Regions from separate parts of the Rhizobium hidalgonense genome, predicted to be linked through region 1. Evidence: predicted binding sites of a transcription regulator. Region 1 holds the regulator's gene; each other region holds the start of a gene.

Region 1 (9,968 bases):
TGCGCCAGAAGCGCCGCCGAGGCGCCTGCCTGAGGTTTCCGCCACGCTCTCCGGCCTCGATATCCCGGTTATGGTGCTGTCGGACGATGCCTCGGTGCTCTTCCAGAACCGGGCTGCCGAAAAGGCCTTCGGCGAGGTGGTGCTCGGCGCCCATATATCGGCCCGCCTGCGCTCGCCGGGTGTGCTCGACATGGTGCGCGAAACCATCGCCACCAACGCCCCGAACCAGATCGAGCATGCAGAGAGGCTGCCCTCCGAGCGCGTCTATATCGTGCGTAGCGCCCCCGTCGAATTCGCCGCCGAAGGCGCGCGCGAGCGTTATTTCATCCTCTCCTTCCGCGATATTTCAGAAGTCCGCCGCATCGACCGCATGCGCTCGGATTTCGTCGCCAATGCCAGCCATGAGCTGCGCACGCCGCTTGCGTCGCTCCGCGGTTTCATCGAGACCATCCAGGGCCCGGCGAAGAACGATCTGAAGGCGCAGGCGCGTTTCCTCGCCATCATGTTCGACCAGGCCACACGCATGAGCCGGCTGGTCGACGATCTGCTTTCGCTCTCCCGCCTGGAGCTGAAGTCGCATATCGCCCCGGATGAGAAGGTCGATCTGGTGCCGCTGCTCGGCCATGTCAGGGATTCGCTGGTGCCGCTGGCAGCGGATGTCGGCGTCGACATCAACCTGCATCTGCCGGAGGGCAAGGTCGAGGTGCTGGGAGACCGCGACGAGCTTGTCCAGGTCTTCGAGAACTTGATGGAGAATGCCTGCAAATACGGCCAGGAGGGCAAGATCGTCGATGTCTGGCTGAAGAACGGCACCGGCAATCCCGTCGAAGTCAGCATCGTCGACAAGGGGCCGGGCATTCCGGCCGAACACGTGCCGCGCCTGACGGAGCGCTTCTATCGCGTCAGCATCGAAGACAGCCGCTCGAAAAAAGGCACCGGCCTCGGCCTCGCCATCGTCAAACACATCCTCACCCGCCACCGCGCCCGGCTGATCGTAAAATCCGAAGTCGACAAGGGCACGGATTTTACCGTGCGGTTCTGACAGGCATACGGGAATAGGGAGTCGAGAGGTCGCGGCACGCCCCTTCCGCCCCGTTTGCGGGCGTACGGCAACCTTAGCGTCATTTCTGAAGACTTTGCAATGCAAGGTCGAGGGGCGACGCAAACTTTGCCAACCCCTGACGTGATCAGCTAGGTCCTGAATAAGTTATCATTCAAAAACAATTAGATAGCCTGTCACAAATGTTTCACCGATTTGACATAAAAGGACGGTGCTTACAGCGCTAAGAGAGTCTCGCCGATGAAAAAAGGCACTGCGAGGGCCTCTCGAAAGGCCGCACTCACACAAGCCCAATCCGGGAGATTTTTAATGAACACCTTCAAGCTCACCGTTGCCGCGCTCGCTGCAACCGCTGCTTTCGCCGGCGCTGCCGTCGCCCGTGACCAGATCCAGGTTGCCGGTTCGTCCACCGTCCTGCCTTACGCAAAGATCGTTGCCGAGTCCTTCGGCGAGACCTTCACCAACTTCAAGACGCCGGTCGTTGAATCCGGCGGCACGGGCGCTGGTCTGAAGGAATTCTGCAAGGGCGTCGGTGAAGACACCATCGACATCGCCAACGCTTCGCGTCCGATCAACAAGAACGAAGCCGAAGCCTGCAAGGCTGCCGGCGTGACCGACATCCAGGAAGTCAAGATCGGCTATGACGGTATCGTCTTCGCAACCGACGCTTCCAACCCTGATGTAGCCTACGTTCCTGCCGACATCTACAAGGCCCTCGCAGCCCAGGTCGTCGTCGACGGCAAGCTCGTCGCCAACCCTTACAAGAAGTGGTCGGAAGTCAACCCGAAGCTTCCGGCTGTTGATATCGCTGCCTACATCCCGGGCGAAAAGCACGGCACGCGCGAAGTCTTCGAACAGAACGTACTCGCCGCCGGCTGCAAGGCTTCGGGCGCAACCGACGTCATCGCCAAGGAAATTGCCGACAAGGCCGCTCAGGGCAAGGCCTGCGTCGCAGTCCGCAAGGACGGCGCTGCAGTCGACATCGACGGCGACTATCCGGAAACCCTGGCACGCATCGCCGCCAATAAGACCGGCGTTGGCGTATTCGGCCTTTCCTTCTATGAAAACAATGCCGACAAGCTGAAGGTTGCGAGCGTGAACGGTATTGTTCCGTCGACTGAAACCATTGCCAACGGCACCTACCCGGTTTCCCGCCCGCTGTTCTTCTACGTCAAGAAGGCACATCTCGGCGCCGTTCCGGGCCTGAAGGAATACGTCAACTTCTTCGTATCCGACCAGATGATCGGCCCCGACGGCCCGCTGGCTGAATACGGCCTGGTTGCCGCTCCGGATGCCGAGCGCGACGCGATCCGCAAGGAAGTCGAAGCCGGTAAGGCTATGTAATCACTTTGCCGGCGCGGTGCTTCAAAGCCCGCGCCGGCATTGCCTTATCCCCTCGCGCGCCGCCGTTTCCGGTGTTGCAGGGTTGAATACATTCCGCATGATGCTGAAGGCGGCTGATGAAGCTGCCGGGCTTTGGGGCTACGGGCCTGGGGACGTAACGAATGAGCACATCCATCATACTCTTGTGCCTTGTGGTGATCGGCGCCGCCGCCTATCTGGTCGCGCGCAGCCGGGCCGCAGCACTTGCCGGCGGCAGATCCTCGGCATTGCATTCACGGCCGGCCTATTACGGCGCCTATGCGGCGATCTGGGCCGTTCTTCCCGCCCTCGCCGTCCTCTGCTTCTGGCTCTCGGTCAGCCCCGGCATCATCCAATCCTCGGTTCGCGGCAGTTTCCCTGCCGACGTCAAGGCGCAAGCCGCCGTCGAGCAGGATCTCGGCTATTCCATGGTGGCGACGGTCGCCCGCGGCCTGACGCTGCTGACATCAGATGAAACTGCAGCGGTTGCCGGCGATCCCGCAGCGCTTCAGGCCAAGCTCAGCGAAAAGGGCGTGCCGCTTGCCGGCCAGCCCCAGCCTTACATGCTCGACGCCGCCAAGACGCTCAACGCCATGAGCATGACGAGCCGCCTTGCCATGACGGCGGTCGTCTTCATTCTGGCCGTTGCCGGCGCCTTCTATGCGCTGCGCGCCATCGCCCCGCGCTTCCGCGCCCGCAACCGCGTCGAGCGCGTCATGCTCTGGGGCCTGCTGCTTGCCTCTTCGATCGCCATCCTGACGACGATCGGCATCGTGCTTTCCATGCTGTCGGAAGCCGCCCGCTTCTTTGCCGCCGTTCCCGCCGCCGACTTCTTCTTCGGCACCGTCTGGGATCCGCGTTTTGCCGGCGCCGGCAGCTCGTCCTTCGGCCAGTTCGGGCTGATCCCGCTGTTGCTCGGCACGCTTTATATCGGCCTGGTGGCGATGCTGGTCGCCGTCCCCGTCGGCCTGTTTGCCGCCATCTACATGGCCGAATACGCCTCGCCGAAGCTGCGCGGCGTCGCCAAGCCGCTGCTCGAAGTGCTCGCCGGCATCCCGACGATCGTCTACGGCTTCTTCGCGCTTGTCACCGTCGGCCCGTTCCTGCGCGATTTCTCCGCCCAGATCAGCGGTCTGCTCTCCGGCAGCTACACCAACTTCATTCAGGCGCAGAGCGTTCTGACAGCCGGCATCGTCATGGGCATCATGCTGATCCCCTACGTCTCCTCGCTGTCGGACGACATCATCACCGCCGTGCCGCGGGCCCTGCGTGACGGTTCGCTCGGTCTCGGCGCCACCCGTTCCGAAACCATCAAGAAGGTGGTTCTGCCGGCAGCTCTTCCCGGCATCGTCGGCGCGCTTCTGATGACGGCCTCGCGCGCCATCGGCGAAACCATGATCGTTGTGCTGGCCGCCGGTGTCGCCGCCCGCATCCAGATCAATCCCTTCGAGCCGATGACGACGGTGACCGTCAAGATCGTCAACCAGCTGACAGGCGACCTCGAGTTCACCTCGCCGCAGACGCTGGTTGCCTTCGCTCTTGGCATCACGCTGTTCTGCATCACGCTTTGCCTCAACATCTATGCGCTCTACATCGTGCGCAAATACCGGGAGCAGTACGAATGACGGATATTGTTTCTCCCACATCAGGCGTCACCGTCTCCAAGGCGCCGGCGCGCCGTGATATCGGCATCAAGCGCCGCTACGCCGCCGAGCGCCGGTTCCAGGCCTATGGCATCGCCGCCATCACCTTCGGTCTCGTCTTCCTGTTCATCCTGCTGTGGACGGTGATCGGCAAGGGTTACACCGCCTTCCAGCAGACTTCGATCACCCTGCCGATCGAATTCACCGAGAAGACGATCGACCCTGGCAATAAGCGTGCGACCGACCCTTCGGTGCTGGTCGCCGCCAACTATCCGGTTCTACTGCGCGACGCGATCGTCAAGCAGCTGAACGTCAACGCCTCGAGCAAGCCTGAGGTGCGCGATGCCACGGCCATGCTCTCCAAGGGTGCGCCGATCCAGTTGCGCGACATGGTCGTCGCCGATCCGTCGATCATCGGCAAGACGGTCAATGTCACGGTGCTCGCCGACGCCAATGTCGACAGCGCCAATAAGGGTCAGATCGACCTGACCGTCGATGAGAAGAACCGCAAGGTCAACGACAAGCAGGTTGGCTGGATGAACGAGCTGAAGGCGAGCGGGGCTCTGTCCAAGCAGTTCAACACCGGCCTCTTCGTCAACGGCAATTCCAGCCGTCCGGAGGCCGCAGGCCTCGGCGTCGCCCTCATCGGCTCGCTCTACCTGATGCTGATCGTGCTGGTGCTCGCTCTGCCGATCGGCGTTGCCGCCTCGATCTATCTCGAGGAGTTTGCGCCGAAGAACAGGCTGACGGATCTGATCGAGGTCAACATCAACAACCTCGCCGCCGTTCCCTCGATCGTCTATGGTCTGCTCGGCCTTTCCGTCTTCATCAACTTCGTCGGCCTGCCGCGCTCGGCTTCGCTGGTCGGCGGTCTGGTGCTGACCCTGATGACCCTGCCGACGATCATCATAGCTACGCGCGCCGCACTGCGCGCCGTGCCGCCGTCGATCCGCGCTGCAGCCCTTGGCCTCGGCGCCTCGAAGATGCAGATGGTGTTCCACCATGTTCTGCCGCTTGCTATGCCCGGCATCCTCACAGGCACGATCATCGGCCTGGCGCACGCGCTCGGCGAGACCGCGCCGCTGCTATTGATCGGCATGGTCGCCTTCGTCGCCAACGCGCCGACGACACCGCTCGATCCCTCGACGGCTCTGCCCGTGCAGGTCTATATGTGGGCCAACGAGGCCGAACGGGCCTTCGTCGAGCGTACTTCGGGTGCCATCATCGTCCTGCTCCTGTTCCTGATCGTCATGAACTTGGGCGCCATCCTCTTGCGTCGTCGCTTCGAGCGCCGCTGGTAAACGGAGTTACAAGATCATGAACATGTTGACCGAAGCTGCAGTTGAAAAGGCGCTGGATCAGAAGATGAGCACCGTTCCTTATAAGATGATCGGCCAGGACGTCTCGGTTTACTACGGCGAGAAGCGCGCGCTTTTCGATGTAAACCTGAACATCCGCGAAAACACCGTCACGGCGCTGATCGGTCCGTCCGGCTGCGGCAAGTCGACCTTCCTGCGCAGCCTCAACCGCATGAACGACACGATCGACGGCTGCCGTGTCGCCGGCAAGATCACCCTCGACGGCGACGACATCTATGATCCGGATATCGACGTCGTCGAACTTCGCGCCCGCGTCGGCATGGTCTTCCAGAAGCCGAACCCGTTCCCGAAGACAATCTATGAAAACGTCTCCTACGGCCCGCGCATCCATGGCCTTGCCAAGTCGAAGGCCGATCTCGACCAGATCGTCGAGACCAGCCTACAGCGCGCCGGTCTCTGGAACGAAGTCAAGGACCGCGTGCATGAATCCGGCACCGGCCTGTCGGGCGGTCAGCAGCAGCGCCTCTGCATTGCGCGTGCCGTCGCCGTCAGCCCCGAAGTCATCCTGATGGACGAGCCCTGCTCGGCGCTTGACCCGATTGCCACCGCCAAGGTCGAGGAACTGATCCACGAATTGCGCGAGAACTACACGATCGTCATCGTCACCCACTCCATGCAGCAGGCCGCGCGCGTCTCGCAGCGCACCGCCATGTTCCACCTCGGCAATCTCGTCGAGGAGAACGACACCGACAAGATGTTCACCAATCCCGACGATCCGCGCACCCAGGACTACATCATGGGCCGCTTCGGCTGATTTTGGCGATACGAAGCTTTCCGTTATTCGAAGGACAAAGCCCCATGGCATCGACACATATCTATTCTGCCTATGATGATGATCTGAAGTTCCTGTCCAGGCGGATTTCCGAAATGGGCGGCCTGGCCGAGCAGATGGTTGCCGAATCCGTCCGGGCGCTGGTCAACGGCGACACGGCGCTGGCGCAGAAGGTCATCTCCGACGATGTGATCCTCGATCACGCCGAACGCGAAATCGGCGACAAGGCGATCGTTACCATCGCCCGCCGTCAGCCGATGGCCGCCGATCTGCGGGAAATCATGGGTTCGATCCGCATTGCCGCCGATCTCGAACGGGTCGGCGACCTTGGCAAGAACACCGCCAAGCGCGTCATCGCCGTCCAAAGCACCGGCGTTCCCCGCAAGCTCGCCCGCGGCCTTGAGCATCTGTCCGAGCTGGCGCTCGTCCAACTCAAAGAAGTGCTCGACGTCTACACGACGCGCGCCGCCGACAAGGCCAGTGCGATCCGCGAGCGCGACAACGAGATCGACGCAATGTACACTTCGCTGTTTCGCGAGCTCTTGACCTACATGATGGAAGATCCGCGCAATATCACCAGCTGTACGCATCTTCTCTTCTGCGCCAAGAACATCGAGCGCATCGGCGATCACGCCACCAACATCGCCGAGACGATCTATTACATGGCAACCGGCGCCCAGCCGGAAGGCGACCGTCCGAAGGACGACAGCGCCAACACCGTTGGTGCAGTCACGGAATAACCGTCCGCACCCGTCAATTGCGCGCGCGCCCATGTGGGGCGCGCAAAGAGGTCGCAGCCACTTTTCTGATTTTGCGCAGGATGCATTGCTTAAATCATCCCCGGTTTAAGGATCATGCGCGAGGAGACCAATACGCATGATCCCGAGAGTTGCAGTAGTTGAAGACGAGGAGGCGCTCAGCGTGCTTCTTCGCTACAATCTCGAAGCGGAAGGCTTCGAGGTCGATACCATCCTTCGTGGCGACGAGGCCGAAATCAGGCTTCAGGAACGCACGCCCGACCTTCTCATCCTCGATTGGATGCTGCCCGGCGTCTCCGGCATCGAGCTCTGCCGGCGCCTGCGCATGCGGCCGGAAACCGAGCGCCTGCCGATCATCATGCTGACGGCGCGCGGCGAAGAGAGCGAGCGTGTCCGTGGGCTTTCCACAGGAGCCGACGATTACGTCGTCAAGCCCTTTTCGACCCCCGAGCTGGTTGCCCGCGTCAAGGCGATGCTGCGCCGCGCCCGCCCCGAGGTGCTGTCGACGGTATTGAAATGCGGCGATATCGAGCTCGACCGCGAAACCCATCGCGTCCACCGCAAGAGTCGCGAAGTCCGCCTCGGCCCCACCGAATTCCGCCTGCTGGAATTCCTGATGTCGTCGCCGGGCCGGGTCTTCTCCCGCTCGCAGCTCCTGGATGGCGTCTGGGGCCACGACATCTATGTCGACGAACGCACCGTCGACGTCCATGTCGGCCGCCTGCGCAAGGCGCTGAATTTCTCCAACATGCAAGACGTCATCCGCACCGTCCGCGGCGCCGGTTATTCGATGGAAGCCTGAGGCTGAGGGAGTGCGTGGTCGGCGTTCCCGCCTGCACAGCCCTTCCCACGCCCTTTCATCGCACCGGCGCGGCGTATGAGCCGGCACCGCCTTTCCTCCGTCATCCAGGCACCACCTCTCCTCCGTCATCCCAGGGCTTGACCCTGGGATCCATGCGGCTGGCACTGTGAGAAGAGCGATGGCATCCAGCTGCAGGGAAATTATCGAAGCCGAGTGCCTGGTTGTGGATCCCAGGGTCAAGCCCTGGGATGACGGAATGTATGGCTGGCTTTGTTGCCAAACACAAAGGCCGCCTTCCCACTCTACTCATAAAAAAACGGGCCGCGCGGCCCGTTTTTCATGTCCAGCGATGCCGCTTCTCAGCCGGCCCGCGCTGCCGCCCGGCGGCGTTCGTTGATTGGCTGGTAGGCAAGCTTCTGATGATAGCCGCAATAGGGCGAATTGTCGGGGGATTCGCAGCCGCAGAAATGGAAATCGTCCTTCAGCGGATCGCCGACCGGCCACTTGCAGGTGCGTTCGGTCAGTTCCGTCAGGCCGAGGCGGCGCGAGATCGGCACGACCACGTTGCCCTTCGGCACGTACTCCATTTCCTCGACCGTTTCGATCTCGATCTCTTCCTTCAGCATCGTTGCGCCCTGCTGGCGGGTAACGGTGCGGGTGGTGATGCGAGAGGCATAATTCGGTGCGCGCGGCGCCGAGGTATTGCGTTTCGGCGTGCGCGCCGTGGCGGCGGTGCCGCCGGCCTTGGCGCGGCCCGGAAGGCTGAGCCTATGTACTTTACCGATCACAGCGTTTCTGCTGACACCGCCAAGTTGCGCCGCGATCTGGCTGGCGCTCAGTCCTTCGGCCCAAAGCTTCTTGAGTTTCTCGACCCGCTCGTCTGTCCAGTTCATGCCCTGTCTCCACCTTCTGCGTTGGTGATGGCAGAATCCCTCACCGTTGTCCCGGAAGCCTCCGAAACAAGAAACGCTTGATCAATTTTGGTGACTAGTTCCGCCGCATGCAGTCTAGTAATTGAACTTTAACCTAGTGTGAGGCTGACTCCCTGACAAGAGTCGCGGGAATCCGGATGAATCGAATTCGTAGTTTTCCCCAACTTGCTGCCCCGGCGTGGCATTTCTGCAATATTGCCTGTTGAAGACTGAAAATGCCGCTGTACACCCTTGCTGCATACGCTAAGGGCGCAGTTTTGTTGACATTGCAGCGCGAAAAGGAAATAGTGCCGCTGGCCGCCGCAAGGCGGCATTTTTGATTTTTCGGGCCTGGTTTTTTCTTAGCCGGAGTCCGCTGCTGGATAACATCGATAGGAGACTCGCGCCATGGCCGAAGCCGCGCCGCTTTATGACACCTACTCTCGTGCCCCGCTGCGGTTCGAGCGAGGCGAGGGCGTGTGGCTGATCACCGAGAGCGGCGAGCGATATCTCGATTTCGGCGCGGGCGTCGCCGTCACCTCCGTCGGCCACAGCAACCCGCACGTGGTCGCAGCGCTGAAGGAGCAGGCCGACAAGGTCTGGCACCTTTCCAATATCTATGAGATCCCCGGCCAGGAGCGCCTGGCAAAACGGCTGACGGACGCCACCTTCGCCGACAAGGTGTTCTTCACCAATTCCGGCGCCGAGGCGCTCGAATGCGCGATCAAGACGGCGCGCCGCTACCAGTTTTCCAAGGGCCATCCCGAACGCTTCCATATCATCACCTTCGAAGGCGCCTTCCACGGACGCACGCTCGCGACGATCGCCGCCGGCGGCCAGGAGAAATATCTCGAAGGTTTCGGCCCCAAGGCGCCGGGCTTCGACCAGGTGGCGTTCGGCGATATCGAAGCGGTCCGCGCCGCCATCACCGATGCGACGGCGGCCATCCTCATCGAGCCGGTGCAGGGCGAGGGCGGCGTACGCCCGGCCACCCCCGAATTCATGAAGGCGCTTCGCCAGCTCTGCGACGAACACGGCCTGCTGCTGATCCTCGACGAGGTCCAGACCGGCGTCGGCCGCACCGGCAAGCTCTTCGCCCATGAATGGTCGGGCGTGACCCCCGACATCATGGCGGTCGCCAAGGGCATCGGCGGCGGGTTCCCGCTCGGCGCCTGCCTTGCCACGGCGGAAGCCGCCTCCGGCATGAAGGCCGGCACCCATGGCTCGACCTATGGCGGCAATCCGCTGGCCATGGCCGTCGGCGGCGCCGTGCTCGACATC
Region 2 (9,968 bases), 360 kb from region 1:
ATCCAGTGGCCTTCCCTGTCCCGACGGGGAAGGCTGCCCTCAATTCTCGATGGTGAACTGAACCCGGTCGGCTGCGAAGCGGCTGATCGAATACTGCACCGGCACACCGTCGAGATCGGTGTTCATCGCCTTGGCGATCAGCAGGATCGCACCGGGGGTGAGCTCCAGGTCGGCCAAGTCTGATGTATTCGCATGGGCGGCCGTCACTTCTGTCGTCGCCCTCACATAGTCCGGCAGGCCAAGGTCGGCAAAGGCCTTGGTGATCGATTCGTGCTTGCGGTAGGCCTCACCGATGCCGGCGAAGCGTGCGGCAGGAAACCAGCTCGTCGCCTTTGAAACCGGGCGCTTGTCTGCCTGGCGCAATGTTTCCAGGCGGATGACTTGCGCTCCCTGCTTCAGGCCGAGCCAGCGGGCGATCTCGGCGCTCGCCTCCTCCGTGACATCATCAAGCAGAAGGCCGCGCATTTCGCGCGCTTGATCGCCGATGCCGGCGGTGAAGCGCGTGCGCTTGGTGATCGGAAAATTCAGCCGCTCCTTACGCTCGATCAGCGTGCCGCGACCTTGTACCGCACGCACGATTCCCTCCTGCGCCAAGGCCGCCAAAGCGCTGCGCACCGTATGCCGGTTGACGCCGAATTGCTGCGCCAGGATCGTTTCCGGCGGCACCATTCCCGCCTCGTCATAGGTTCCGGTGCTGATCGCCTCGCGAATCCGGTCGGCGATCTGGCGCCAGAGCGCCACGCCGGTCTGTCTTTGCACCTGCTTCAATCCTGCCATTCCACCCCTGCCCCGTCATTTCAACCGACGGCGTCACACGCTTGTCATGACATCGATTTAGGACTAAACATAGCTTGTATGGTTGTCTATATCAATAGACATTTAAAGGAAAGCGGCGATGATCTCAGTGGACAGGAAAAACGCTGCGTCACAGACGGCATCCGGGCGCAAACGCGCCGCCGATCTGCTGGCGCGCGCGGAACGCAGCGAACTCCAGGCGGTCTGGGATGCATTGCCGCAAAAGCCTGCGGCGCATGCGGTGCGCGGACCGGAGACAGGGCTGGTGATGGTCCGCGGCCGCATCGGCGGCGGCGGAGCGTCCTTCAATCTCGGCGAGGTGACGGTGACACGGGCGACCGTCCGGCTCGACTCCGGCTCGATCGGCCATGCGCAGGCGCTCGGCACCGACCGCGAGAAGGCCCGGCTTGCGGCGATCTTCGACGCCCTTTGGCAAGAGGAGGCGACGCAGGATTTCGTCGAGCAGGCGCTGCTTTTGCCGATCGCCGAGCGGATCGCCGCTACTGAGCGCCGCAAGGCCGACGAGACGGCCGCCACCCGCGTCGATTTCTTCACCATGGTGCGGGGAGACAACTGATGGTTCTGAAGACGGAAGCTCTGACCGGCGGCTTTGCCGAACCGGTCTTCCACGCCCAGAGTGTCTTCAAAATGCTGATGGACGGCATGGCCCGGCCCGGCACGATCCAGACGGTTCAGCCCGATGCCGCGCCGCCGGCACCGCTCGGCATCGCCGCCGGCGCGATCGCGCTGACGCTTTGCGACCACGACACATCAGTCTGGCTTTCCCAGGGGCTGGCGAAATCCGCCGTGCCGGAATGGCTCGGCTTCCACACCGGCGCGCCGCTGACCACCGAAAAGGCCGAGGCGCGTTTCGCCTTTACGGAAGCCGGCACCGCACTTTGCCCCTTCGGGCTGTTTGCATCGGGCACGCAGGAATATCCCGACCGTTCGACGACCTTGATCATCGAGCTTGCCGAACTGGAGAGCGGGCGCAGGCTGGCGCTGATGGGCCCAGGCATCCAGACTGTCGCGAAGATTGCGCCTGTCGGCCTGCCCGAGACCTTTCTGCGGCTCTGGACCGAGAACCGCGCTCTCTTTCCGCGCGGCATCGACATCGTGCTGACCTCGGGCAGACGCTTCATCTGCCTGCCGCGCACCACCAAGATCACAGCAACGGAGATCTGAGCTCATGTATGTTGCCGTCAAAGGTGGCGAGGCCGCCATCGCCAATGCCCACCGGCTGCTTGCCGACCGCCGCCGCGGCGACCGTTCGCTGCCGGCGATCGGCATCGAGCAGATCGTCGAACAACTTGCCCTCGCCGTCGACCGCGTCATGGCCGAGGCCTCGCTTTTCGACCGCAGGCTCGCAGCGCTGGCCGTGCGCCAATCGCGCGGCGACATGATCGAGGCGATCTTCCTGTTGCGCGCCTATCGTACGACGCTGCCGCGCTTCGGTTATTCCAAGCCGCTCGACACGGCTGCTATGACGATCGAACGCCGCATCTCGGCGACCTACAAGGATCTGCCTGGCGGCCAGCTGCTTGGGCCCACCTTTGACTATACCCATCGGCTGCTCGATCCCTCGCTGCTATCCGACGAGGCGGTCGAGGAACCCGCCCAGCGCGAGGCCGAGACCGGCCGCGTCATGCGCGTCTCCGAGATTCTCGGCGAGGAGGGGCTGATCGAGGCCGACGGCGACATGCCGGAAGATCACGAGATCGGCGACCTCACACGCGAGCCGATGGAATTTCCGATGACCCGCGATCTGCGCCTGCAGGCGCTTGCCCGCGGTGACGAAGGCTTCCTGCTGGCGCTCGGTTATTCCACCCAGCGCGGTTACGGCCGCAACCATCCCTTCACCGGCGAAATCCGCATCGGCGAGGTCGAGGTTGAATTCGACGTACGGGAGCTCGGTTTCGCCGTCTCGCTCGGCGTCATCCAGGTTACCGAATGCCAGATGGTCAACCAGTTCAAGGGTTCGGCCAAGGCGCCGCCGCAATTCACCCGCGGCTATGGCCTGGTGTTCGGCCAGAGCGAGCGCAAGGCGATGGCGATGTCGCTGGTGGATCGCGCATTGCGGGCTGAAGAGCTCGGCGAGGATATTACCGCGCCGGCCCAGGACGAAGAATTCGTCATCTCGCACTCCGACAATGTTCAGGCGACCGGCTTCGTCGAGCACCTGAAGCTTCCGCATTACGTGGACTTCCAGGCCGAACTCGATCTCGTCCGCCGCATGCGCCGCGAATTCGAAGCCGCCCGCAACGGTGGCGAAGACATGAAGGAAGCCGCCGAATGAGCGATCTGGCCAGCTACAACTTCGCCTATCTCGACGAACAGACCAAGCGGATGATCCGCCGCGCCATCCTGAAGGCAATCGCTATTCCCGGCTACCAGGTGCCCTTCGCCAGCAGAGAGATGCCGATGCCTTACGGCTGGGGCACCGGCGGCGTGCAGGTGACGGCCTCGATCATCGGGCCGGATGACGTGCTGAAGGTGATCGACCAGGGCGCCGACGACACGACCAACGCGGTTTCGATCCGCGCCTTCTTCCAGAAGGTCGCCAATGTCGCGGTGACGACGCATACCGGCGAAGCGACCATCATCCAGACCCGCCACCGCATCCCCGAGGAAAAGCTCGGGCCGGGCCAGGTACTCGTCTACCAGGTGCCGATCCCCGAGCCGCTGCGGTTTCTCGAACCGCGCGAAACCGAGACGCGCAAGATGCATGCGCTCGAGGAATACGGCCTCATGCATGTGAAGCTCTACGAGGACATCGCCCGCAACGGCCGCATCGCCACGACCTATGCCTACCCGGTCAAGGTGCATGGCCGCTATGTCATGGATCCGTCGCCGACGCCGAAATTCGACAATCCGAAGATGCACATGTCGGATGCGCTGCAGCTCTTCGGCGCCGGACGCGAGAAACGCATTTATGCGGTGCCGCCCTATACCGACGTCGTCAGCCTCGATTTTGAAGACCATCCCTTTGAGATCCAGCGCTTCGGCAAGCCCTGCGCGCTCTGCGGCGCAGGGGAGGTCTACCTCGATGAGGTGATCCTCGACGACAAGGGCGGGCGCATGTTCGTCTGCTCCGACACCGATCATTGCGAAGACCGCCGCGCGCAGGGGCATGCCGGCGACATGCTGGCCCGGGAGGCTGCAGAATGAGCGATATCCCGCTTCTCAAAGTCCATGACGTTTCGAAATTCTATGGCAACCGTATCGGCTGCCGCGACGTTTCCTTCGAGCTCTGGCCCGGCGAAGTGCTCGCCGTCGTCGGCGAATCCGGCTCCGGCAAGACGACGCTGCTGAACTGCCTTTCCACCCGGCTGCTGCCGAGCACCGGCAGCGTCGAATATCACATGCGCGACGGCACTTACCGCGACCTTTACCGCATGAACGAGGCCGAGCGGCGCTTCCTGATGCGCACCGACTGGGGCTTCGTGCATCAGAACCCGGCCGACGGCCTGCGTATGGCGGTCTCGGCCGGCGCCAATGTCGGCGAAAGGCTGATGGCGATCGGCGACCGGCATTACGGCAAGATCCGCGCCTCGGCGATCGACTGGCTCGAACGCGTCGAGATCGATACCGACCGCATCGACGACCAGCCGCGCGCCTTTTCCGGCGGCATGCGCCAGCGCCTGCAGATCGCCCGCAATCTCGTCACCGGCCCGCGCCTGGTCTTCATGGACGAACCGACTGGCGGCCTCGACGTTTCGGTGCAGGCGCGCCTGCTCGATCTGGTGCGCGGCCTCGTCAATGATCTCGGCCTGTCCGCCATCATCGTCACCCATGATCTCGCCGTCGCCCGCCTTCTGTCGCACCGGATGATGGTGATGAAGGATGGCTACGTCATCGAACACGGGCTCACCGACCGGGTGCTCGACGATCCCAGAGAACCCTACACGCAGCTGCTCGTCTCCTCGATCCTGCAGGTCTGAACGTAGGGTCCCCAATCAGGAAGAAGACATCATGCCAACGCCTCTCGTCGTTTCCGAAGTCTCGAAGAGCTTTACCATGCACCTGCGCGACGGCATCAAACTGCCCGTCGTCTCCGATGTCGCTTTTTCCGTTGCATCAGGCGAATGCGTCGTGCTCGGCGGCCCCTCGGGCATCGGCAAGAGCTCGCTGCTCAAGATGATCTACGGCAATTATGCGGTCGACACCGGCCAGATCCTCGTCCGCCACGACGGCCGCGTCGTCGATCTGGCCGCCGCCGATCCGCGCACCGTGCTCGATGTGCGGCGCAATACGCTCGGCTATGTCAGTCAGTTCCTGCGCACCGTGCCGCGTGTGGCAGCGATCGACGTGGTTGCCGAACCGCTGGTGGCCCGCGGCGAAGACGCCGGCGCCGCGCGGGAAAAGGCCGGCGCGCTGCTGGCCAAGCTCAATCTGCCGGAAGCGCTGTGGCAGCTTCCGCCCGTCACCTTCTCCGGCGGCGAGCAGCAGCGCGTCAACATCGCCCGCGGCTTCATCACCGAACACACGATCCTGCTTCTCGACGAACCCACAGCCTCGCTCGACGCCAGGAATCGTGCCGTCGTCGCCAGCATGATTGCGGAAAAGAAGGGGGCCGGTGTCGCCCTTCTCGGCATCTTCCACGACGAGGAAGTGCGCGAGGCGGCCGCCGACCGCATCCTCGACGTCCAGCAGTTTTCTCCTCGAAAGATCGCCGCATGAGCCGCAAGCTAGGCATCGAGCCCTATATCCATCAGACGGCTGATATCAGCGACTCCACCTTCGGGCGCTATACCGAGGTCTCCGAACGCTGCCGCATCAGCGAAGCCACTTTCGGCGACTATTCCTATATCATGCAGGATGGCTCCGTCTGGTGCGCGACGATCGGCAAGTTCGTCAACGTCGCTGCCGCCGTGCGCATCAACGCCACCAACCATCCGACCTGGCGGGCGACTCTGCATCATTTCACCTATCGCGCCGCCGACTACTGGCCGGACGGCGACATGGAGACGGATTTCTTCGCCTGGCGGCGCGCAAACCGCGTGACGATCGGCAACGACGTCTGGATCGGTCACGGGGCCACCATCCTGCCCGGCGTCAACGTCGGCAACGGCGCGGTCATCGGCGCCGGCGCCGTGGTGTCGAAGGACGTCGCTGCTTATTCGGTCGTCGGCGGGGTGCCGGCCAAGCTCATCCGCGAGCGGTTTTCGAAAGCGGTCGGCGAACGCATGGACAGGCTCGCCTGGTGGGATTGGGGACACGACCGGCTGCGCCTGGCGCTGGAGGATTTTCGCAACCTGAGCGCGGAAGATTTCTTGGCCCGCTACGACGATTAAACCTCCGATATAGGCTCGGAGAATTGTGACACGACTTACACAAATATGACATTTGAGGTTCATCAAGCGGGACTAATGCGATGCTGACCAAGGCCTGGAGTGCAGGGGGAAAGCATGATGTTCGAGCTGAAGAATGTCACACGTCGCTTCGGAAAAAAGCTCGCTGTCGATTCCGTCACGCTCGACATTCCGCAGGGCCAGATGGTCGGCATCATCGGCCGCTCCGGCGCCGGCAAGTCGACGCTGCTGCGCATGATCAACCGGCTGCAGGAGCCGAGTTCCGGCTCCATCCATTTCGCCGACGTCGAGGTCTCCGGGCTTCGCGGCCGGGCGCTGCGTAACTGGCAGCGCGATTGCGCGATGATCTTCCAGCAGTTCAACCTGGTGCCGCGCCTCGATGTTCTCACCAATGTCATGCTCGGCCGCCTCAACCACCGCTCGACGCTGATGAGCCTGCTCAATATCTTCACCCGCGAGGAACGTGTGCATGCGATCGCAGCGCTGGAACGCCTCGGCATCGAGCAGACGGCGCTGCAGGCGGCCGGCACGCTTTCCGGCGGCCAGCAGCAGCGCGTGGCGATCGCCCGCGCGCTGATGCAGAACCCGAAGATGGTTCTCGCCGACGAACCGATCGCCTCGCTCGATCCGCTGAACGCCAAGATCGTCATGGATGCGCTGCGCGATATCAACGAGCGCGAGGGCATTACCGTCATCACCAACCTCCACACGCTCGACACCGCCCGTAATTATTGTGAGCGCATCGTCGGCATGGCCGGCGGCCGCATCGTTTTCGACGGCAAGCCCTCGGAGCTGACCGCCGAGGCGGTGAAGGCGATTTACGGGACCGACAAGGATGGCGCCGGCATCGACGAAACGATGACCTCGACCTCCATCACTATCGCTCCCGAGCGGGCAGACAATCAATCCGCCGGCACCCAACCGCTGGCGCTGGCCGGCCTCTGAGAGAGGCGGCCGCGATCGAGCGCCCGCGTCAAGGGCACACTTCTTCGTAACGGGAGGCCGGGGACACCGGTCAATAGGAGAGACACATGTTGAAGAAAGCACTCTTTGCGGCAACGGCGCTCTTCGCGCTCGCCGGCGGCGCGCATGCTGCAGACCTCAAGGAATTCCGCATCGGCATCCTCGGCGGCGAAAACGAGACCGACCGCCTGCGCAACTATGCCTGCCTTGCCGACCATCTGAAGCAGGAATTCGGCTTCGAGAAGGTCTCGCTGTTCCCGGCCGCCGATTATGACGGCGTCATCCAGGGCCTGCTCGGCGGCACGCTCGACTTCGCCGAACTCGGCGCTTCCGGCTACGCCTCCGTCTACATCAAGGACCCGAAGGCCGTTACACCGATCCTGACGACGCAGCAGAAGGATGGTTCGACGGGCTATTACGCGATCGGCCTGGCGCTGAAGTCCTCCGGCATCAAGAACATCAAGGACGCCAAGGGCAAAAAGCTCGGCTATGCCGATCCGGACTCTACCTCCGGCTACCTCGTTCCGCTGACGCAGATCCCGAAGGATACGGGCATGCCGAACGACAAGTTCTTCGCCTCGACGCAGTTCAACGGCGGCCACGAGAACAACCTGCTCGCCGCTTACGACGGCAAAGTCGACGTTGCCGTCGACGACAGCTCCGGCATCGGCGATTTCAAGGACGGCTACACCTCCGGCACATTCCGCAAGGAAGTCGACAAGGGCGCCGTCGATCCGAACAAGCTCGTCGAAGTCTGGCGTTCGCCGCTGATCCCGAACGGCCCGCTCGTCGTGCGCAACGCGCTTGGCGAAGACTGGCAGACGAAGCTTGCAGCCTTCTTCACGGCTCTGCCGGAAAAGGATCACAAGTGCTTCGCAGCTGTCGAAGGCGGCGATTACAAGGGCTACGCCCCGGTCAAGCACGACTTCTACAAGGCCGTCGTCGAAGTCCGCAAGGCTGCCATCGGCGGCTGATCGTCTTTCGAATACGGGGCGGCCGGCAACGGCCGCCCTTTTCTTAGTGACCAGGCGAGGCGTTCATGACTGTTGCCGATACACAGCCGCACATGCAAAGCACCCAGGAGATCGGCACCGCCTGGGACCGGATGGTCGCCAAGCGCCGCTTCTACACCGTGCTCGGCCTCGTCATCCTTGTTGCGGCTTTCGTCAGTTCCGTCCGCTTCGCCGATGAGAGCAATGCCGGCCATTTCTTCGAGCGCCTGCCGCATCTTTTCGATTTCCTCAGCTGGCTCATCCCCAAGGACTGGAACGACGTCTGGCGCGCACTGTTCGACATAACGAGCGTCAACGACAGAGGCGGCGAGGAATTCAATTTCGACAAGGGCCGCGCCTACGTCTGGGGCGCTTTCTACATTCCCGAATATTTCGAGCTGATGATCGTCACCATCAACGTGGCGCTGATCTCGACGATCATCGCCTTTGTCTTTGCAGTGCCTTTGAGCTTCTTTGCCGCCCGCAACCTGACGAATTCCTGGCTGCTGCGCATCTTCGCCAAGCGCCTGATGGAATTCCTACGCGCCTTTCCCGAGATCGTCATCGCCGGCCTGTTTTCGGCGATCCTGTCGATCGGACCGGTCGCCGCCATCATCGCCATCACCCTGCATACGATCGGCGCGCTCGGTAAACTTTTCTACGAGGTGGCCGAGAATATCGACATGAAGCCGCATGAAGGCATGAAGGCCGTTGGCGCCAACTGGTGCGAGCGTGTGCGCTTCGCCGCCCTGCCGCAGGTGCTGCCGAATTTTACCTCCTATGCGCTCTTACGCCTCGAGATCAACGTGCGCGCCTCGACCATCATCGGCGCTGTGGGCGGCGGCGGCATCGGCGAGGAGCTGAAACTGTCGATCTCGCGCGGCTTCGGCGCCAAGACGATGGCACTCGTTCTGCTGCTGTTCGTGACGATCGTCGCCGTCGACCAGTTCTCCGCATGGCTGCGCCGCCGACTCGTCGGCGATCACGCCTTCCTCCTGCAACATTGAGGCCGCCATGACGGTGATCGACGCCAACCGCATGCATGAGATAGAGACGCGCTATCCGGAATATTTCCACCGATCGTTCCGCCAGCGTTTCGGCGGACTGATGATCCTCATCGCGACGCTGCTCTACAGCCTCTATGCCGTCTGGTTCTTCGATCTGCCGAAGCTCTTTGCCGAGGCCCACTGGGAGCGCGTCGGCATCTATCTCAGCCAATGGGTGAGCTACGACGTGCAGCCGGAATTCCGCATCGGGGACGACGGCTCGATCGACATCCGCTATCCACGTTTCTCGCCGCTCGGCGACAATCCGCATCCGGACTGGCTGGTCAACAATCCCGACGGCAGCATCACCGTTTCGATCAGCGGCACGAGCCGCAGCGTCACCGTCTCGAAGAACGAGACGATCGTCACCGCCCATGGCGTCAGCGTTCCCGTCGAGGTTTCGAGCGGCGCGCCTGAGGTCGTCGGGCCGGTGCCCGGCTGGATGACCGTTTATGACGACAACGTGCTCGCCGATCTCGGTTTTGCCGGCAATGTCAACATTTCCGTCGACCGGGTGAAAATCCGCAAGCGTTTCATCGGCTGGGCGAATTTCATCTTCGACACGCAATCCTCCTTCTTCGACAAGCCCGCCGGCGAGGTCATCGGCCTCATCGTCTCCGGGCCGCGCATCAAGCCCGAGCAGTCCAACCTGTCGCTCGCCTTCGACGACGTCTGGAACAACAGCGAATGGCAGCACGGCGATGTCTGGACCAAGCTTTTCCAGACGATCGTCATGGCCTTCCTCGGAACTTTGCTCGGCTCGCTCGCCGCCTTTCCGCTGGCCTTCATGGCGGCGCGCAACATCACGCCGAACCGCTTCCTGAACCAGATCCTCAAGCGCTTCTTCGATTTCCTGCGCT
Region 3 (9,968 bases), 2.0 Mb from region 1:
GCTCTGGCAGACGGTCAGCGAACTGCAGGATTGGGATCCGGATTTCGTCTCGGTGACCTATGGGGCCGGCGGCACCACCAAGGCGCCGACGCTGACTGCCGTCACACGGTTCCTGTCGCAGACGCCGCTTGCCACCGCCTCGCACCTGACCTGCGTCGGCGCGACGAAGGAAGAGACGCATCAGATGATCGAGACCTTCCGCAAGGTCGGCGTGACGCATTTCGTGGCGTTGCGCGGCGATGCGCCCGGAGGCGCAGGCGCGCCCTACCAGCCGCATCCCGGCGGCTACGCCAATGCGGCGGAGTTGGTGGCTGGCCTCAAGGCGGTCGGCGATTTCGAGATTTCGGTCTCCGCCTATCCTGAAAAACACCCGGAGAGCCGCGATACGGCTGCCGATATCGACATGCTCAAGCGCAAGGCCGATAATGGCGCCGACCGGGCGCTGACGCAGTTCTTCTTCGACAACGACAATTTCGAGCGCTACCTGGAGAAGGTGCGCGCTGCCGGCATCTCGATCCCGATTGTGCCGGGTATCATGCCGATCCAGAACCTGACGCAGTTGAAGCGTTTCGCCGGTGCCTGCGGCACGATCATCCCGGCCTTTCTCGACGAGCGCTTCGCCGGCTTCGACGACAAGCCCGAAGAACGGGCGAAGGTCGCAGCCGATGTCGCCGCCGAGCAGATCGACGATCTCGTCCGGCGGGGCCTTCATGAGTTCCATCTCTATACAATGAACCGTTCGCCGCTGGTTTCCGCTGTGCTCGACAATCTCGGTCTCTCGCGGCGGGCGGCGAAAAGTGCGGGCGCGGCCGCCTGATCTTTCGAGTTCAAAAGTGAAAAGCGCATGTCGGGCGGGACATGCGCTTTTTTATTGGCGGATTGATCAGGGGAGTTCAGGTACTACCAGTCATTACGCCTCGGTATCGGCCGGCTCAGATGAAGAGCATGGACAAGACGAAAGCAAACGCTGCACTGACCAACAGAACATTCAAGGATTGCGTGAGTCCCATGTCTGTCTCCTCGCGTTAACCGGTCGATAATATGTCTGAAATATGTCGGTTGGAAAGCGAATTCTATGCTGCGCTGCAGAGGGGTGCGGTGGATAAGTCGAACAGCGTTTCCGCAAGCCATTGAAATCAATATGTAATTATCGCGAAATTTTTGTTCACAATTTTTAACGTGGCGTTAAATCCGGCGATCCAGATTTACCTATGCGCCTAAAACATGGCCGGCGCGCAAGCGGTTGAAAATATAGGGAAACTGCAACCGACTTTCAGGCGGTGCGTATCAGCAGGCGATAGGCGCGGCCATCGAGAATGACGAGGCCGAAACCGATCAGCGCCATGCCGGCGAGTTCGCCGAGTGCCAGCCTTTCGCCAAGGAATAGCACGCCGAGGAGGATGGCGCTCGGCGGCACCAGCAGGGTGACGAGCGAGGCGTTGGTGGCACCGGCTGCCGCCATGATCCGGAAATAGAGAATATAGGCGAATGCGGTCGATACCAGCGCCAGCGCCAGGATGGCGAGGAGGATATCGACTTCCGGCAAGGGGAGCGTCCAGGGACGATCGGCCAGCAGCGATAGCGGCAAAGTGATCAGTGAGGAGGCGGTCAGCTGGCCGGCGGCGGTGACCGGGGCGGGAATAGTCTTGAAACGTTTGCCGTAAGTGGCGGCGAAACCGTAAGAGATGGCGGCCAGTACCGGCAGAAGCAGCGCCCAGAGCGGCGCCTCGCCACCGGCTGAGATGCCGGGGCCGATCAGCACGATCGTTCCGGCCAGGCCGACGAGGCAGCCGGCGATTTTTGCCGACGACAGCTTTTCGTCTGACGTGAAATAATTGGCGATGAGCACGGTCCAGATCGGCGTCGTCGCGTTCAGGATCGCCGCGAGTCCGGCGCCGATGCGGGTCTGGCCGAAGAAGATCAGCGCATGCGGCAGGGCATTGTTGATCAGCCCGAGGATCAGGAATTCACGCCAGCGGGCCTTGAGGATCGAATAGATGTCGAAACGGCCGGCGATATAGAGATGCAGCGCCAGGGCTGCAAGCAGCAGCCTGAGGAAGACGAGGGTCAGTGGCGGCACATGCTGGACGGCGATGCTGGCAAAGAAGAAGGAGCCGCCCCAGATCAGGCCGAGCAGGACCAGCAGGCTCCAGGTCCAGGCATTCATCCTGCTGTCCATGCCGGTTCCTCCACGCAAGGCCGCTTCGCCGCCCTATCGTCTGCCGATAATGGGCGGCGATTCTTCACCACTATGTTTAGGGCAGACTGCGGCCAGCGCCACCCGTTTCTTGCGAAGCGGGCAGCGGTGCGACATCCGTGGGATCAGAGGGCGTTGAGCAGGGCAGGCGTCGCCCAGCCGTCGGCCGGAATGCCGAGACGCTGCTGTTCCTTCTGGATCGCGACGCGCGTGCCGGAGCCGAGGATGCCGTCGATCTCGCCGACATCATGACCGAGCGACTGCAGCTTGGTCTGCAGCGTCTTCATCTGGTCGTTGGCGAGCCCCTGTTCCGGCACACCCTTGAGATAGGTCGGAGCGCCGGAAAGCCGGGTCCCGAAATAGGCGGCCGAGGTCGTGTAGATGAACGACTTGTTCCATTCGAGATAGATTTTGAAATTCGGGTAGGCGATGAAGGCCGGTCCCATGCGGCCCTGCGGCAGCACCAGGTCGCCTTCGAGGTTGCCGAAGGCGGTATTGCCGTCGCGCGGCTTGACGCCGAGCGCGAACCATTCGCCTGCCTTCATCGTGCCGCCGAGGCCGGATTTCTCCCAGGGCAGATTATCGGGCAGGGTGACTTCCTGCAGCCAGGGCTGGCCGCGCTCGAAGCCGAGATGCTGGATGAATTTCGCCGCCGTCAGGATGGCGTCCGGGCCGCTCTGCTTCAGGCGGACATGGCCGTCGCCATCGCCGTCCATGCCATAGGCGATGATGTCGCGCGGCAGCATCTGAACCTGGCCGATCTCGCCCGCCCAGGCGCCGGTATTGGTGGCGGGGTCGAGATCGCCGTGCTGGACCATCTCGATGAGGGCGATCAGCTGCGGGCGGAAAAGCTCCGGGCGGCGGCAGTCATGCGACAGCGTCACCAGGGCATTGCGGGTGTTGAAATCGCCCTGGACAGCGCCGAAATCGGTTTCCATCGCCCAGAAGGCGGTGATGACGCCGGAGGGAACGCCGAATTCCTGCTCGGCGCGGGCAAAGACGTCGGCATATTGCTTCATCTTCTGGCGGCCGATGTCGAGGCGGGCCTGGCTGACGGTGCGCTGGGAGAATTCGAGGAAGGTCTGTTTGAAGACGCCCTGGGCCCGATCCCGGCTGAGGACCTTGGGGTCGATCTCGGCGCCGGCAAGGGCCGCGTCGGCGGCTGCAGCACTTGCGCCGGTGGCAACCGCATCTTTCTTGACGCCGTCAAGGAAGGCGGAAAGATCGCCGCCGCAAGGCGCGGCCGGGGCTGCGTCCGGCGCCTGCTGGGCGGCCGCGCCGCCGGCGAGGGCGAGGGCAAACAGAAGGGCGAGTGCAGAGCGGCTTGCGAGCGAGCGGTGCATGGATGCGGTCCTTATATCAAACAGATTGCCGTCGCTTTCACAGAGGAATGTGACGGAAGCAAGAAACATTGTAAGACGTTACTAAGAATTTCTATCCTTGGAAACGGCCGCGACCCAATTGTTCCAGTTCTTTGCACTGCCGGCAAAGACGTTGATGTCGGTCGGCCCCTTGATGCCGGGAATGACGCCGGTCGAGGTATATTGCCAGAAGGCCCAGCGGCGGTCGGAATAGGTCACTTCGGGGTGTTTTGCCACCGAGCGGACCCAGAAATGATAATCCTGGAAGTAGCCGGCGAGATTTTCACGGTGGAAATCGACCGAGGTGTAGATGATCGGACGCTTGCCGTAGTAAGCCTCCAGCCGGTTCATGAAACGCTGCATTTCGGAGCGCACCGTTTCCGCGTCGGGGCGGTAGCGGCAGGTCTTCGATTCGGCGTTCCATTCGACGTCGAGCACCGGCGGCAGGCGCATGGCCTCCTTCGGCACGTTGCGGATGAACCAGTCGGCCTGCTCGTCGGCCGAAGAACAGAAATAATAGAAATGATAGGGGGCGTGCGGGATGCCGGCGGCGCGCGCCTCGCGCCAGTATTCGTCGAAGCGCGGATCGACCCTGTCCTTGCCTTCCGTCGCCTTGATGAAGGCGAAGCCGACGCCGGAATTCCTCACCGTCGCCCAGTCGATATCGCCCTGCCATTTGGAGATGTCGATGCCATGGATCGCATTCTGCTGCGGATGCTTTGGGCCGAAGTCCTGAGGATCGGTGTCCTTGAAGCGCGTCTTGGGCTTGATCGATGCCGTTTCGAGATAGTCATGACCAGAGGAGGTGCAGCCGGCCAGCATGATGGCCAGGGGCAAAACGCAAAACAAAAGCCGGCGCATGGGCGTCCCGTCGTAACTCGAATGATCTCTTTGCCCCACAGCTTGACCTTCGGAAATGACGAGTCAGCAGAGGATAACCCTCTTTTCACCATATCAACGTAAAAAAACGGTTAGTTTCAAGTGAATTATGAGCGCTTGCTGACAATCGCCGCCCGCCAGGCATAACCGCCGCCGACGGTTTCAAACACCAATCTTGCGCTGTTTTCATGGGCTTGCGCTTCCAGGACCTCGCGCATGTCGGGGCGCGGGGTGACGTGGAATTTCGCAAGCCATGACTGCAGCATGCGCCGGAACCAGCCCGGCAGGCCTTCCTGCTGGCCGAAATCGACGATGTGCAACTGGCCGCCGGGATTGAGTGCGGCGATCGATGCATCGACGGCGCGTTCCCAGTCCGGGATCATCGACAGGGCATAGGATATCAGGATGCGGTCGAAGCCGCTGACGCCGAATTCGCGCGGCGTGAACGCCGTGGCGTCGGCGACGCGGAATTCCGGGATCGTCGCCTTGATGGCGAAGGTCTTGCGCGCCGAAATCAGCATTTCCTGAGAAATGTCGAGGCCGAACAGCTTGGCGGTCGGGAAATGCCTGTGGGCGAAGGCCATGTTGCGGCCGGTGCCGCAGCCGACCTCGAGCAGGGTGCCGCCGTCCGGCACGTCGAGATTGCGGATCGTGCTGTCGCGGCCGAGAAGGTAATATTTGCGGGTGAGGTCGTAGATATGGCGTTGGTAGCGGTACATGCCATCCATCAGGCTGGCATGTTCGTTGCTCTTTCCTGCCGTCTCGGTACCGACCTTGCTCACGCCTTCTTCCCGTAAATGTGGAAGCCGCCGTAGATTGCCGAGCGATCGAGCGCCGTCAGTTCACGCGACTTCTCCTCGAAATAGTCCCACTGGTCGCGGATCGAGGGTGACAGGCGGCCTTCGATGATGCTCTTTTCGGCGGCAGTGCGGAAGATCACGCGGGCGCCGTCACGCGCCGTGCGGGTGATTTCCCGCCAGACGTCGTTCAGCTGCTCGTCCGTCATCCAGTCCTGCGCGTCGAGCAGGATGTAGCGGTCGCGCGAGGCGGCCGGCTCGCGGGCCAGAAGCTCGGTGAAGCTTGCATGATGGACGTTGACGCGATCGACATTGGCGCGGATCACCTGGTAGTGCTCCGACTTCAGATAAGTCGGCAGCGGGCCTTCCTCTTGCGTGCCATAGCGGCGGCCGAAGGCCTGCCAGGCGAAATAATTGTCGCGCATCGGGAAATGACAGGCGAGCTTTTCCAGGCGGTGCTTCAAGACCGGGGCGATCGAATGATCGGCGGCGAGGCTTGCGAGCTCGTCATATTGCTGCGGCGGGATGCCGAGGCCGAAGAGCGAGCTCTTGCGCCCGGTGATCCAGCGGACCACCGGCTTTTCGAACAGCGGCGCGATCTGCTCTTCGAAGAACTGGCGCTGCTCGCGGATCGAGCGGGTCTTGGTCATCTCGCGCAGCTTGACGCCATGCAGGCGGGCAAGAAGGTGGGCTGCGCCGATGAAGCGGCCGAGCAGCCCGGTTTCGTAGATGTTGCGGTCGAAGACGGTGACGCGGCGGCGGCCGAACTTGCGGCCGTTCCAATAGCTGCGGGTCGCCTCGTCGAGCTGGGCGGCGAGATGCTGGTCATAGGCGCGGCTGTTCGACTTCTCGTTCGGCATGGCCAGGAAGCGGACGAGATCGGTATGGCCGGGAAGATGCTTGAAAGTGGCAAGCTTCAGGCGGTTCAGCGCGATATGGTGCGGGTTGAGATCGACGACGTCGATCGAGGCCGGTGCCTTGGAGAGATAAGCGAGCATGTTGCAGCCGCCGGAGCCGATGGTGACGATGCGATGGTTGGGCTTCAGCTCCATTGCCTGCATGTCGAGATCCGGATCCTCCCAGATCTGCGGATAAACGAGGCCGGAGAAGAGAAGGCCGAAGAGACGCTCGGAAAATCCATCCTTCGAAAAAGCCTTGTGGCGGAGAAGGGCGTCCTTGAGTTTCCGGTTCTTGCGGAAGCCGGCATCCGGTGCAAATTCTGACATGAGTCTGTCACCTTTTTAGCGTTCAGGGCGTGTAGCGCGCCACTGCTACAGTTTGATGACGTGGGCTGTGTGGCGCCGTTCTCCGGAAAGATCGCCCTCCTGGTAAAGTGATCGCAATGGCGGCTGTTCTTGGCTGCAGCCTCTTTCCGGCGCCTGTGATTCCTGCTTCTCTCACGGCATGGAGGAATGCCATGCGATTTGTTCTGCGTATTCTGAAGGCGCTTGCTCTCCTTGTCGTACTCTTCGTTATCGGCGACGGCGGCTGGCTCTTCGTCCGGCCGCCGGAACTGCTGCGTGTCGGCGACGGCTATGCCGCCAAGATCGTCTGTTCCAATGTCTTCATCGCCGGCCGGGAGGCCGAGGAGGTGCTCGAAGATGATGTTCAGGCGCCCGGAAATCCGCTGCTGCGGCTGGTGCGCGTCAGCGTCGACCGCGACAACGGCCGGGTGACGGCGCGTTTCCTGGGACTGTTTGCACCGAGTTATGCGCTCTATCGCGGCGCTTTCGGCTGTACGAGCGTGCCAGATGGCAATTTCGAGGCGGCGGCAAATGCGGTGCCTTTCGATGTGCCGGCGGGGGTGGAGGTGAACGAGGCCCTATGGCCGGAGGGGGAGGGCGCCGGCGATCGGCGTGACGCGAAGATCGCCGCTCTGCTTACCGATGCCCGGCTTGCCGGCCCGACCATGCGGGCGATCGTGGTGGTGCGCAATGGTCGCATTGTTGCCGAAGCCTATGGTCCCGGCTTTTCCGCGAAGACGCCGCTGATCGGCTGGTCGATGACGAAGACGGTGAATGCTGCGATCGTCGGCCGGCTGATGCTCGACGGCAAGATTTCCTTCGACGACGACGATTTGCTGGCGCAGTGGAAGAACGACGGGCGCGCCAAGATCAAGGTCTCCGATCTGCTCGGCATGGAGAGCGGCCTTGCCTTTAACGAGGATTATGGCGATGTCGCCGATGTGACGCGCATGCTCTATCTCGATCCCGGCATGGTATCGCTGCCGGCCAACGCACCGATGGACGCAGAGCCCGGCAAGCGCTTCCGCTATTCGAGCGGCACGGCGGTGCTTTTGTCACGCATCTGGATGGATAGGGTCGGCAATGCACAGGCGGCCTTTTCCTATCCTGGCGACGCGCTGTTTTCGCCGCTCGGCATGACGAGCGCCGTCTTCGAACTCGATGCGCGCGGCACCTTTGCCGGAAGCTCCTATCTCTATGCGACGGCGCATGACTGGGCGCGTTTCGGGCAGTTCCTGCTGCAGGACGGAGTTTGGGACGGCCAGCGGCTGCTGCCGGAGGGTTTTGTCGGCGCCATGCGCACGCCGACGGCAGCGTCGAACGGCCGCTATACGCAGGGCCAGGCTTGGCTGGCGCCCGGCGGTTCAAATGCTAAATCTGGGCTGCCTGAGGATACGTTCTGGCTGACGGGGCATGATGGGCAGAGCATGGCGATCGTGCCGTCCGCCGATCTGGTCGTCGTGAGACTCGGCCTGACACCGAGCTGGCTCGGCTATCAGCCGCAGACGCTTCTCAAGGCTGTTCTGGGGGCCTTGCCGCAAACGGGAGCACCGCAACAGCAGGCCGTGTCGCAACAGCCAGCGCAGCCGCAGCCATAGGCGACTTCCGTCGTTCCAGTCGTTTATTGTTTAATAGTTGCCCTGGGCGATGTCGGTCATGCCCTTGCGCTTGGCGTCGTAATAATAGCCGCGCGCATAGAGGCGCACGGCATCGTCTTCCCTGCTGTCGGAGACAAGCCAAGCGCCGCGCAGATATTTTGCGGCATATTTGATATTGGTCTCGGCATCGAAGAGACCGCCCGGAGCGCCGTCATACCCCATGGACTTGGCCGTATTGTACTTGATCTGCATCAGGCCGAAATAGCCGCGCTTGTTGTAAGCCTTGGGATTGTAGCGGCTCTCGCGATGGACAATGCGGTGGAGCAGGGTCTCGGGAATTTCGTAGAGCTTCGAATATTTCTGAATGAGCTTGGTGACGAAGCTCTTTTCGACCGTCGGCGCATCGTCTTTGTCGTCGTCACTGAACATCGGCGGTGCCGTCGGCGGATCGATCGGCCCGGATTCGTCGAAACCGTAATCCATGCTGGCACGCGGTGTGGTGTCGACTGCGGCAAGTGCTGCAAGCGCACTGTTTTGCGGTGTCGCCGCAAAGGCGAGCTGCGTCGTCGGCTGCGCCGGGGTTCCCGGACGCGGCGTCGGCACCACGGACTGGATCGCCGTCATCTCGGGCGTCAGCGGGATCTGCGCATAGGCGGCCGGCTGCATGGGAAGATCGGCAGGCTGAGAGGCTGTCACGCTCGGCATCGCCGTTGCGGTCAGGGAGGGGGATGCCTGGGGAATGGTGGCACCGGCGACCTGACCGGCCGCGCCCTCCGCTGTCGGGATAGCCGCAAGTGTGGCATCTTCACCGGGTTTCGGCATCGGCACCACAGTCTGGGCGGCTGTCAGTTCGGCCTGGGAGGTGTATTCGACGCTGGCGCATCCCGTCATCACGCCGCAGAGTATCGTCGAAACGACAAGACTGCGTTTCAGGCCGGACAATCCGATCGCTACCATTCCGCCACTTTCGTGAAATCGCGCCGCCCCGGCAGCGTTAAAAAAGTTACTAAAAAGCTTAAACCCTGCCGACCCCATTAACCTATTTGTGGCATTCCGGCAACCACGGATTATTTCCAAGCTGAAACAGGGCGATACCCGGATTTCTAAGCCGCAATGCGGCGATAGCCGGCCGTTACGGCGCCTGCGGCGATCAACAGAGTGCCGCCCGTCCGGTTTACGGCGCGCTGGACGCTTGCCTTGCGAATCAGTCCACGAGCGGAATGGGCGAGAAACGCGTAGGTGGCGGCGTTGAGGATCGCCAGCACCAGGAAGGTCGCTTCCATGATCGCCATCTGCCCGAAGAAGGGTAAGGCGGGATTGAGGAACTGCGGCACGAAGGCGACGAAGAAGATAATGCTCTTCGGATTTAGCGCCGTGACGACATAGGCGTGGAGGAAAATCTTGAGCGACTTTTCCTCCGGCAGATTGTCGTTGTCGGCAACAAGTTCGCCGATGATTGGAGCCCGCCACAGCTTGATTCCCAGCCAGATCAGGTAGGCGCCGCCGATCCACTTCAAGACGGTGAAAAGCGCGGCGGAGGCGGCCAGGACGGCGCCGAGCCCAAAGAGAGACGCGGTCATTGCGGTGAAGTCACCAAGTGCCACGCCGCCCACCGTCGCAAACGCAGTCCTGCGTCCATGACCGAGCGCATAGGAAACGACGAGCAGTATCGTCGGCCCCGGAATGGCCAGCATGATGGCGGATGCGGCCGCAAAAGCGAACCAGGCTTCAAGTGACATGGTGTCTCCTCCTATTCCTCAGGAACAAGCAAAGACACCATATTAACCATCCGTCAATCACGCTTCTTTGTATTTCTGGCCTATATTGTCCATGACTTCGGCAAACCATGCCGTCGACAGGTCGAAAGCCTTGCCGCCCTTGATGCGCGGGAA

The links. Region 1 encodes PhoB, which activates phosphate uptake and scavenging genes when phosphate is short. Its sites were predicted from a motif close to TGTCATNNANCTGTCAT; they were not measured.
Region 2: a site for PhoB is predicted at 6,124-6,140, ahead of phnC (phosphonate ABC transporter ATP-binding protein). Genes of this name have one in related genera too.
Region 3: a site for PhoB is predicted at 6,505-6,521, ahead of FFM81_RS06820 (BtaA family protein). Genes of this name have one in related genera too.

The regions. Positions count from the first base shown of each region.
Region 1 covers NZ_CP054027.1:3,790,559-3,800,526, reverse strand. Annotated here, with positions in the region: gene phoR (phosphate regulon sensor histidine kinase PhoR) at 1-1,042, shown strand, start outside; gene FFM81_RS18445 (substrate-binding domain-containing protein) at 1,370-2,404, shown strand; gene pstC (phosphate ABC transporter permease subunit PstC) at 2,566-4,047, shown strand; gene pstA (phosphate ABC transporter permease PstA) at 4,044-5,366, shown strand; gene pstB (phosphate ABC transporter ATP-binding protein PstB) at 5,383-6,198, shown strand; gene phoU (phosphate signaling complex protein PhoU) at 6,243-6,956, shown strand; gene phoB (phosphate regulon transcriptional regulator PhoB) at 7,093-7,776, shown strand; gene FFM81_RS18415 (GcrA family cell cycle regulator) at 8,136-8,669, opposite strand; gene FFM81_RS18410 (aspartate aminotransferase family protein) at 9,096-9,968, shown strand, end outside.
Region 2 covers NZ_CP054027.1:4,147,524-4,157,491, forward strand. Annotated here, with positions in the region: gene phnF (phosphonate metabolism transcriptional regulator PhnF) at 40-777, opposite strand; gene phnG (phosphonate C-P lyase system protein PhnG) at 896-1,372, shown strand; gene phnH (phosphonate C-P lyase system protein PhnH) at 1,372-1,980, shown strand; gene FFM81_RS20260 (carbon-phosphorus lyase complex subunit) at 1,985-3,091, shown strand; gene FFM81_RS20265 (alpha-D-ribose 1-methylphosphonate 5-phosphate C-P-lyase PhnJ) at 3,088-3,963, shown strand; gene phnK (phosphonate C-P lyase system protein PhnK) at 3,960-4,736, shown strand; gene phnL (phosphonate C-P lyase system protein PhnL) at 4,768-5,475, shown strand; gene FFM81_RS20280 (DapH/DapD/GlmU-related protein) at 5,472-6,089, shown strand; gene phnC (phosphonate ABC transporter ATP-binding protein) at 6,207-7,052, shown strand; gene phnD (phosphonate ABC transporter substrate-binding protein) at 7,139-8,044, shown strand; gene phnE (phosphonate ABC transporter, permease protein PhnE) at 8,110-9,069, shown strand; gene phnE (phosphonate ABC transporter, permease protein PhnE) at 9,077-9,968, shown strand, end outside.
Region 3 covers NZ_CP054027.1:1,440,492-1,450,459, forward strand. Annotated here, with positions in the region: gene metF (methylenetetrahydrofolate reductase [NAD(P)H]) at 1-817, shown strand, start outside; gene FFM81_RS06800 (DMT family transporter) at 1,274-2,179, opposite strand; gene FFM81_RS06805 (lytic murein transglycosylase) at 2,323-3,540, opposite strand; gene FFM81_RS06810 (glycoside hydrolase family 25 protein) at 3,622-4,419, opposite strand; gene FFM81_RS06815 (class I SAM-dependent methyltransferase) at 4,545-5,219, opposite strand; gene FFM81_RS06820 (BtaA family protein) at 5,216-6,460, opposite strand; gene FFM81_RS06825 (serine hydrolase domain-containing protein) at 6,652-8,076, shown strand; gene FFM81_RS06830 (lytic transglycosylase domain-containing protein) at 8,107-9,033, opposite strand; gene FFM81_RS06835 (LysE family translocator) at 9,180-9,815, opposite strand; gene FFM81_RS06840 (pyrophosphate--fructose-6-phosphate 1-phosphotransferase) at 9,873-9,968, opposite strand, start outside.